DNA from 2 places in the Micromonospora sp. WMMC273 genome. Region 2 is predicted to be linked to the other one. Evidence: riboswitches for the same ligand, from Rfam matches in the RefSeq annotation. Region 2 holds a riboswitch; the other holds the start of a gene.
The links. Region 2 has a riboswitch for cyclic di-AMP ahead of O7611_RS28995 (C40 family peptidase). Riboswitches for the same ligand answer to the same signal wherever they lie in the genome.
Positions count from the first base shown of each region.

Region 1: it holds a riboswitch for cyclic di-AMP, as region 2 does, so the genes downstream of both, O7611_RS20835 (coiled-coil domain-containing protein) here and O7611_RS28995 (C40 family peptidase) in region 2, are expected to answer to the same signal.

Region 1 covers NZ_JAPZBE010000001.1:4,528,764-4,533,204, reverse strand. Annotated here, with positions in the region: gene O7611_RS20845 (STAS domain-containing protein) at 408-767, shown strand; gene O7611_RS20840 (SRPBCC family protein) at 869-1,321, shown strand; gene O7611_RS20835 (coiled-coil domain-containing protein) at 1,347-2,426, opposite strand; cyclic di-AMP (ydaO/yuaA leader) riboswitch at 2,431-2,561, opposite strand; gene O7611_RS20830 (cation diffusion facilitator family transporter) at 2,706-3,620, opposite strand; gene O7611_RS20825 (HelD family protein) at 3,712-4,441, opposite strand, start outside.
Region 2 covers NZ_JAPZBE010000001.1:6,230,522-6,234,962, forward strand. Annotated here, with positions in the region: gene O7611_RS28985 (C40 family peptidase) at 1-625, shown strand, start outside; gene O7611_RS28990 (N-acetylmuramoyl-L-alanine amidase) at 690-2,723, opposite strand; cyclic di-AMP (ydaO/yuaA leader) riboswitch at 2,962-3,096, shown strand; gene O7611_RS28995 (C40 family peptidase) at 3,110-4,144, shown strand; gene dcd (dCTP deaminase) at 4,194-4,441, opposite strand, start outside.

The sequences.
Region 1 (4,441 bases), 1.7 Mb from region 2:
TCGGGTGCCGAAGGCCGGCGGCCACTTCGGACTCCGGTGTCCATCCGGCGGGTTCACTGTCTCGGGCAGTGCCCCACCGGCGCACGCGGCAAACCCACGGGGTGGTGCCGGGCCGTGAGCAGCGAACGGGACGAACCACCCGAACGCGCCGGGACCGGTGCCGACGGGACGTGCGTGCGCCAGCTACCCTGGTCGGCGGATCGGCGGGCCCGCCCGGTCGCACGGTTGGCCGCGGCCCGCCGTACAGGGGAAACTGGAACCCGGAGGTCCGGATTGGGTACGCCCAGGTGTGCCCAGTTCGCGAATTGCTCATCCCGGGGGGTGGCGACCGGGCCGTTGGAGGAATACTCTCGGTCGCGGCCCGCGTACTGATGAGGCGCCCGTCATGGGCGAGTGGAGGTGCTCGCGTGAGCCTGTCGATCGTGAAGTCGGTGCGGCCGGGTGGTGTCGTCCAGATCGCGCCCCGTGGGGAGATCGACGTCGACACCGCGTACGAGGTGCGGGAAGCGATCGCCGAGGTGCTCGCGAAGGGCCGTCCCGCGCGGATCGAGCTGAACATGCGGCTCGTCACGTTCATCGACTCGGTCGGTATCAGCGCCATGGTCGCGGGTTTCCAGACCTGCGAGGTCAGCGGCGTCAAGCTCGTGGTCACCGAGCCGAGCCGGTTCGTGCACCGGCAGCTCTGGGTGACCGGCCTGCTCGGCCTGTTCGGCGCGCCCGAGCCGTGGTTCGCCGACGACACCCCCGAGGTGCTGCCCGGCGCCTGAGCGCCGTTCACACCCCCTGCGGCCAGGGGACCTTCTACCCGTTGCCAGTCCGGCGTCGGTACGGGACGATCGTCGCGACGCACGACGGCGAGGGGGCCCGCTTGCAGAGCAGCGACAGCTTCAGCTACACCGTGCAGGCCCGGTGCACCCGGGCCGAAGCGGTGGCCCTGCTGGGTGACCTGAGTCGCCAGGGTGAGCTGCATCCGCTGATCGTCCGGGTCCGGAAGCTGCCGGCCCGGCCGGGCGCGCTGGCCAGCTATGCGATCACCGACCGGCTGCAACTCGGCCCGCTGCACTTCCCGGTCACGTACCAGGCGGACGTGCTCGTCGCGGGCGAGGACGAGGTCGTCACCGTGGCGCGGCAGCAACCCGCGACGACCGTCCGCAACCACACCCGCCTGCGCGACGAGCCGGACGGCACGGTACGCATCGACGTGGAGATCACGCTCACCGCGCCGGCGCCGCTGTTCGGGTACGCGTTCCGCCAGGCCCGGGCGGCTCACCTTGGCCTGGCGGCTCGCCTCGGCGCGACCCTGGAGGGCCGGCCGGTCTGATCCGGCCGACCCTGCAGGGGCGTGCTCAGTACACCGACAGGTGCACGTGGTTGGTGTGGTCGCTGGACGGGTCGCCGTTGCCGCCGCTGTACGACTTCCACCCGCTGCTGGGCAGCCAGATCTGCTTGAACCAGATCACGTAGAGCACGGCGAGCGGGTCGGCGTTGCGCACGAAGTACGCGGCCAGGTTGTTGCCGTACGTCCGGTCACCGCCGGTGGCCACGCCGCCGAAGCCGCTCTTCTGCGCGGCGAAGTCGCAGGCCCGCCCCTTCGGATGCTCACCCGAGCCGCTCGGCCGGTGGCACGAGACGTACCTGGTGAAGCCGGCCGCCTTCGCCTGTTGCAGCGCGTGCAGCGTGCGCGGCGTGATGCAGCCGTTCGCCGGCGTCGGGTCGTTGACGCTGCACGACTCCGACGGCCAGGAGCCGTCCGAGTTGCGCGGCGCCGGCTTCGCGTTCTTGCTGGAGGTGCCCTGGACGCTGCCGCCGCCGCCGCTGCTGCTGCGCGACGCGCGGTCGTTCGCCACCTCCAGGGCGCGCTCGGCCTGTTCCTTGCGCTTGGCCATCACCGTCACCTGCTTGCGCTGCTCGAGGATCTCCCCGTCGAGCTGGGCGCGGGTGCGGGTGGCCTCGTCGCGGGTGGCGATCAGGTCGCGCAGCGTGCGGTCCTCGTGCGCGGCGACCTGTTCCAGGGCGGCGGCCCGGTCCATGAAGCCCTCCGGGCTGCTGCTGCCGAGCAGCGCCCCGGCGGTGCCCAGGCGGCCGTTGCGGTACGCCACGACGGCGATCTCGCCGACCTTGGCGTCGCGGACGGCAAGCTCGGCGCCGACCGTCTTGAGCTGGTCGTTGAGCTGTTTCTGGCGGGTCACCGACCGGTTCAGCGCGGCCTTCGCCTCCAGCCAGCCCTTGCTGGCCGCGTCGAGCTGGGCGCGCAGTTCCGGCGTGCCGCCCTCGTCGTTGCCGCCGGGCGCGGCAGCGAGCAGGCCGGTCGCCGGCGCCGCGGAGGCGGGGGAGACCGGAACGGTCGCGACGCCGAGGGTCAGCGTCGCGACGAGCAGGGCCGCCAACCGGGCGGCCGTCCGTCGTACAGGTGCCACTGGGGGCATTCACACGTCCTTCCGTCAACGCCGACCGGGTTAGCTGACGGGTTCGGGACGGAAGATCCCTACCGCTGACGCGGATGCACCCCACGTACGTGGTTCCCCGGCTCGTCCCTGCGGACGATTAGGCGACGGCCGCCCCACCGGGGCCGGGTGGCGTCCGCGGGTGCGGCCGCGACCGAGACTACCGGCGCTGCCCGGGCGCGGCTCCGTCGAGCAACGCCACTAGGCGGGGCAAAACCGGCATAAGACTACATTAGTCCCAGTGATTTAAGTGTGTCCTAATCACCACTCGGTCTTGCCGCACACTCCGGCCGACGCTCCGGGTTCGACCTGCAACGTGGCGTGATCGATGGAGAAGTCCTCGTGCAGGGCGGCCCGCGCGGCGGCCAGCACCCCGGCCGGGTCCGCGCCCGGGTCGGTGGTCAGGTGCGCCGAGGCCACCTCCATGCCCGAGGTGAGGGTCCAGACGTGCAGGTCGTGCACCTCGGCCACGCCCGGTACGGCGGCCAGCCGGTCGTGCACGGCGGTGACCTGGAGGTGCTCCGGCGCGGCCTGCACCAGGATGCGCAGCGCGGCCCGGCCGAGCCGCCAGGTGCGCGGCAGGATGAACACGCCGATGCCGACGGCGACGAGTGGGTCGGCCCACCACCAGTCGGTGACCGCGATGACCAGCGCGGCGGCGATCACGCCGAGCGAGCCGAGCAGGTCGCCGAGCACCTCCAGGTACGCCCCGCGCAGGTTGATGCTCTCCTTCGACCCGGCGCGCAGCAGCGCGAACGCGACGATGTTGGCGAGCAGGCCGAGTACCGCCACCACGAGCATCGGTCCGGCCAGCACCTCCGGCGGCTCGCCGAACCGGCGTACCGCCTCGACCAGGACGTAGATGGCGACGGCACCGAGCAGGACGGCGTTGGCGAGGGCGGCGAGCACCTCCAGCCGGTAGAGCCCGAACGTGCGCTGCGGGTCGGTGCCGGCCCGGCGGGTGGCGGTGATCGCCGCGAGGGCCATGCCGATGCCGAGGACGTCGGTGAACATGTGCCCGGCGTCGGAGAGCAGCGCCAGCGAGCCGGTGGTGAAGGCGGCCACCGCCTCGACCACCATCAGGGCGGCGAGCAGCGCGAACGCGGCCCAGAGGCGGCCTGCGTGGCGGTGTGCCGCATTGGCCACCGCGCCGCTGTGGTCATGACCTGCGCCCACGCCAACACCCTCCCTGCCGCGTACCGGCCCGGCCCAATGTATGTTCACATCGCTATGTATGCAAGTGAACTGTGGGTGGCGGCGGGGCCGGTCACCCCACCGGGTCGAGCGTGGTGAGGCGCTGCGTCGCCCGGGACAGCGCCACGTAGAGCGTGCGGACGCCCGAGCCGGGGTCGGCCCGGATCTCGCCCGGCGCCACCAGCACCACGCCGTCGTACTCCATGCCCTTGGCCTGGAGGCTGGTGACGACCTGGAGCCGGCCCGCGCCGAGCGCGCCCAGCCAGCCGGCCACCTCGTCCCGGCGCGGCACCGGCGTGATCACGCCGACGGTGCCCTCCACCTGCGCGAGCAGCGCCTCGGCCGCCTCGACGGTGGCCGCCGGCAGGTCGGCGGCGGGCACTGTGCGCTCGACCGGCGGCACGCCCGTGGACCGCACCGCGTCGGGCAGCGGCAGGTCCGGGTAGAGGCGGCGGATCTCCGCCGCCGCCACCGCGAAGATCTCCGCCGAGTTGCGGTAGTTGGTGGTCAGCTCGTAGCGGTGCCGCTTACGCCGGCCCAGCGCCTGGTCACGGGCCCGGTCCAGCTCCTGCGGGTCGCCGGTCCAGGCGGTCTGCGCCGGGTCACCGACCACCGTCCAGGACGCCAGCCGGCCGCGCCGGCCGATCATCCGCCACTGCATCGGCGAGACGTCCTGCGACTCGTCCACCACCACGTGCGCGTAGTCGCGGTAGTCGGCCGGACGCTCCCGCGCCGCCGCGCGGGCGGCGCGCTGCCGGTCGGCGTACGTGCTCAGCTCGCGCACGCCACCGGCGAGCTGGTAC
Region 2 (4,441 bases):
GAACACCAAGCCGGGCACGCTGGCCGAGCAGCTGGTCATGCTGGACCGGATCGCCGACGACCAGCGCCGCCAGATCGCCGGTGTGCTCAAGGTGCGCGACGAGTACAACAGGCAGAAGGAGAAGCTCGACGCGCTGATCGCGCTGGAGATCAAGCAGCAGAACGATCTCGCGGCGAAGAAGAAGCAGATCGACTCGGAGATCAAGCGGCTGACCGCCATGCTCCCGGTGACCTCGATCCGCCCGGCGGGCTGCCCGAAGATCGACGGTGTGGTGAGCAGCGCCGCGCGGACCGCCATCAAGACGGCCTGCGCCCAGGTCGGCGACCCGTACGTGTGGGGCGCCACCGGCCCGAACTCGTTCGACTGCTCCGGCCTCACCCAGTACGCGTACAAGGCGGCGGGCATCTCGCTGACCCACTTCACCGGCGCGCAGTGGAACGAGGGCCGCAAGGTGTCCCGCTCCGAGGCGAGACCGGGTGACCTGGTGTTCTTCGGTTCCGACCTGCACCACGTCGGGCTCTATCTCGGCAACGGGGTGATGGTGCACGCGCCACGGACCGGCAAACCGGTCCAGGTGTCGAGCATCAGCACCCAGCCGCTCGCCGGCTTCGTCCGGGTCGCCTGACCCCTGTCACACGGAAAGCCCCCGGTCCGCAGGGACCGGGGGCTTTCGCGTTCTCGTGGAGAGGTCAGCTTGGCGTGCCGACCGGGGACGGCAGGACCAGCACGTCGTCCAGGTTCACGAACATGATCCGGTGACCGAACTGGACCTGCACGTACTTGTTCTTGCCGCGGACCACGGTCCGGTCACCCGGTGCCGAACCGTCGAACGAGACCGCCCGGTAGTACTCGCCGGGCAGCACCCCGCCGACCGCGTACCGCTGGCCCGCGGCGAACGTGTACTGCAGCGGCGAGATGGTCTGGTACGGGATGGTGTCCGGGTAGGCGGCCTGCTCCGGGTAGGCCCGCCCGTACACCGGGATGGTGGCCTTGCCGGGCCGCGGGGTCACCACGAAGCCGGTGGCCCACTTGGCGGTCGGCGCGGAGGCCGGGTTGAGGAACCACGCCTTCTGGCCGAGGTACCAGATCGCCGTCCAGTCACCCTGCCGGCCGGCGAGCGCGTACGTCTGACCGGCGGAGGCGCGGGCGCCGTGGTCGGAGATGTACATGGTGTCCGGCGTACCGTCCGGGCGCAGCCCGAGGTCATTGACGAGCGGGGCGTCCGGGCTCGGCGCGGTCCGCAGGATCACCGCGGAGGAGCCGCGCGACGGGCACGGCTCGGCCGGCGGCCGGGGCGTCGGGACACCGGGCGGCTGCTGGTTGCAGCCGGTGAACGCCGGCCGGTTGGTGGCGAAGTCCGGGTCGATGGTGACCAGGCCGGTACGGGGCGTGCCGGTGCTGCGGAACGGCGCCTTCATCAGGTCGAAGTAGTGCGACCAGTCCCAGTACGGTCCCGGGTCCCAGTGCATGCCGCCCACGTTGGCGGCGGTGATGCCGGGCACGTTGTCGTGGCCGATGATGTGCTGCCGGTCCATCGGGATGCCGAGCTTGAGCGCCAGGTGCCGCACCAGCTTGGCGGAGGTGCGGTACATCGCCTCGGTGTACCAGGTGCCCTGACCGGCGAAGCCCTCGTGCTCCAGGCCGATGGACTTGGCGTTGACGTACCAGTTGCCGGCGTGCCAGCCCACGTCCTTGGTCTTGATGTGCTGGGCGATGTAGCCGTCCACCGAGCGCAGCGTGTAGTGCCAGCCCAGGTAGTCGGCCCGCTTCACCAGGTCGACGCTCGGGCCGAAGTAGCCCTCGGTGTCGTGGATGACGATGTACTCGATCTTCTGCTGCTTCGGCCGGTCGCCCAGGTCGTGGTTGCCGTAGTCGCCCGGGTCGTCGCTGAGCTGCTCGTACGGCGCGGGGATCCACTCGCAGGCCAGCCGTACCGGGCACTCCAGCCCGTCCGGCCGCTCGGCGTTGCGCAGGCCGAGGCGGGCCAGCCGGGAGCGGTCCGGCTGCGCGGCGGTGGCGGCGAGCGTGACCCGCTGGCCGTCGTCGGTGGTGCGGCTGGCGCCCTGGCCGAGCTGGTCGTAGACCTCGTCGGCGAAGGCCGCCGCGGCGTCCGAGGTGTCCGCGCCGGAGTACCGGGCCACCGCGCCGTACCAGGCCGCCGGGTCGGTGCCGGCGCCGACCGGCCCACCCAGAGCCTTCTGGTACGACGCCAGCAGCGCCGCGCCACCGCGGATGTTCGCGGCCGGGTCGGTGCGCAGCGTGCCCGCGTCGAGCCCGGTGAGCGCGGCGGCGGCGTCGAGCGTCTGGAGCGAGGCGGGCGGCAGCGGGGTCTCCCGCTCCGGCGCGGCGGCGGTGGCCGGGTCGAGCTTCAGCGGCCGGGAGTCGTCGCCGCGCGGGTCCTCGTCCTCGTCGACGTGGGCGCTGCCCGGCATGGCGAGGATGTGCGCGGCGTCGGTCAGGTGCATCGGGCCGTAGCCGCCGCTCGTGCTCGGCTGCCCGGGGTGGGTGTCCCAGCGGGACTCCAGATAGGAGACACCGAGCAGCACGTTCTGCGGCACGCCGTACTCGGCCGCCGCGGCGGCGTATTGTTGTTGCCTGTCGCTCGCGGGCGCGGACGTGTCCGGCGCGGCGGTCACCGGGCCGGTCGTCGCCAGCGCGGTGGCTGTCGCCACTGCGGCGGCGAGCAGTATCCGTCTGCCCGACGGCGGGGCGGAGAGGTGCATCGAACCTCCTGGACAGGGATGGGTGTCACTGCGTCTCCACCCTCACTCCGCACACCCGCGGGGGTCAATACCTTTCCAGCGAGTAATCAGCCTTGAAAGAAAATTTCACCTCCGCTCCGGGTGCGGCCCTTCATCGCGTACGGAGTGTCACGTCGCTGGAAGTTGCGGATCGATAACGGTGGTCCTTACTCTGGTGAATCGTCGGCCGCACGTCTCACCGTCCAACCCGGTCGGTGACGGTCCGACACCGCCGAGTCGCCTCCGGGCGAGCCGGGGAACCAGGTACCTGGGGTGAATCCGCAGCGATGCGGTAGGGCGGCTCCCTTCCCGCCCGAATCCGTCAGCTAACCCGGTAGGCGGTACGGAAGAAGGAGTACGGACGCCCGGTGGCACTCCATGCCCCGCGGCCGTCGTCGAACCGGTCCACCGACCGGTCCAGCGTCGCGCCGCGTTCCCGCTGGTCCCGCTTCACCACCGCCCTCGCCGCGCTGGTCGGCACCGCAGTCGTTCTGACCGGCGGCGCCACTGCGGCACACGCCGAACCCTCGGTCGCCGAGATCGAGGCCCAGATCGACCGCGACTGGAACAAGCTCGAACCGGTCATCGAACAGGTCAACGCCGTACGCGAGCAGCTCGCCGCGCGGCGCAAGCAGGCCGACGCGCTCGGCCGGCAGATCGCACCCCTCCAGGCCCGGGTGGACGCCGCGCTCGGTCAGGTCGGCGGACTCGCCGCCGACGCCTACAAGGGCGACAACCTCTCCACAGTGAACGCGCTGCTGGGCAGCCGCTCACCCGGTGACCTGGTCACCGGCCTGGAACTGCTGGACCGCTTCGCGCACCGCCAGCACGAGCAGGTGCGCTCCGTCGCCGCGCTGCGCGACGAACTGGCGGCGAAGAAGAAGCCGCTGGACGAGATGATCGCCGGGCTGGCCCGTACCGAGGCCCAGCTCGCGGCGAAGAAGAAGCAGATCGACGCCGAGATCGCCAAGCTGGAGAAGCTGCGGCTCAAGGTGTACGGCAAGGGCGGCGGCGGCCCGCTGCGCCCGGCGCCGTGCCCGGCCGGCTACCCCGGCGGCCCGGCCGGGGCGGCGGTCAAGTTCGCCTGCGCCCAGATCGGCAAGATCTATGTCTGGGGCGCGGCCGGGCCCGACCACTTCGACTGCTCGGGCCTCACCTTGGCGGCCTGGGCCAAGGGCGGGGTCTCGCTGCCGCACAGCGCGCGCCAGCAGCACGGCGTGACGAAGCGGATCAGCCGCGCCGAGCTGCGCGCCGGTGACCTCGTCTTCTACTACAGCGACCTGCACCACGTGGCGATGTACGTGGGCGACGGCTGGGTGGTGCACGCCTCCCAGTCCGGCAAGCCCATCACCATGAAGCGGGTCGACGACGGCGACATCAACAGCTACGGCCGTCCCGGCTGAGGTCGTGGCCCGGGGCTCCGCCGGTGACGGCGGGGCCCCGGCCGTGCCGTCAGCGCGTCGGCCAGGTGCGCCAGCTCTGCCAGGACCGGCTCGGCGTCGGACCGCGCTGCCCCTGGTAACGCGAGCCGTAGACGGCCGAGCCGTACGGGTGCTCGGCCGGCGAGGAGAGCCGGAAGATGCAGAGCTGGCCGATCTTCATGCCCGGCCAGAGCGTGATCGGCAGGTTCGCCACGTTCGACAGCTCCAGCGTGACGTGACCGGAGAAGCCGGGGTCGATGAAACCGGCTGTCGAGTGGG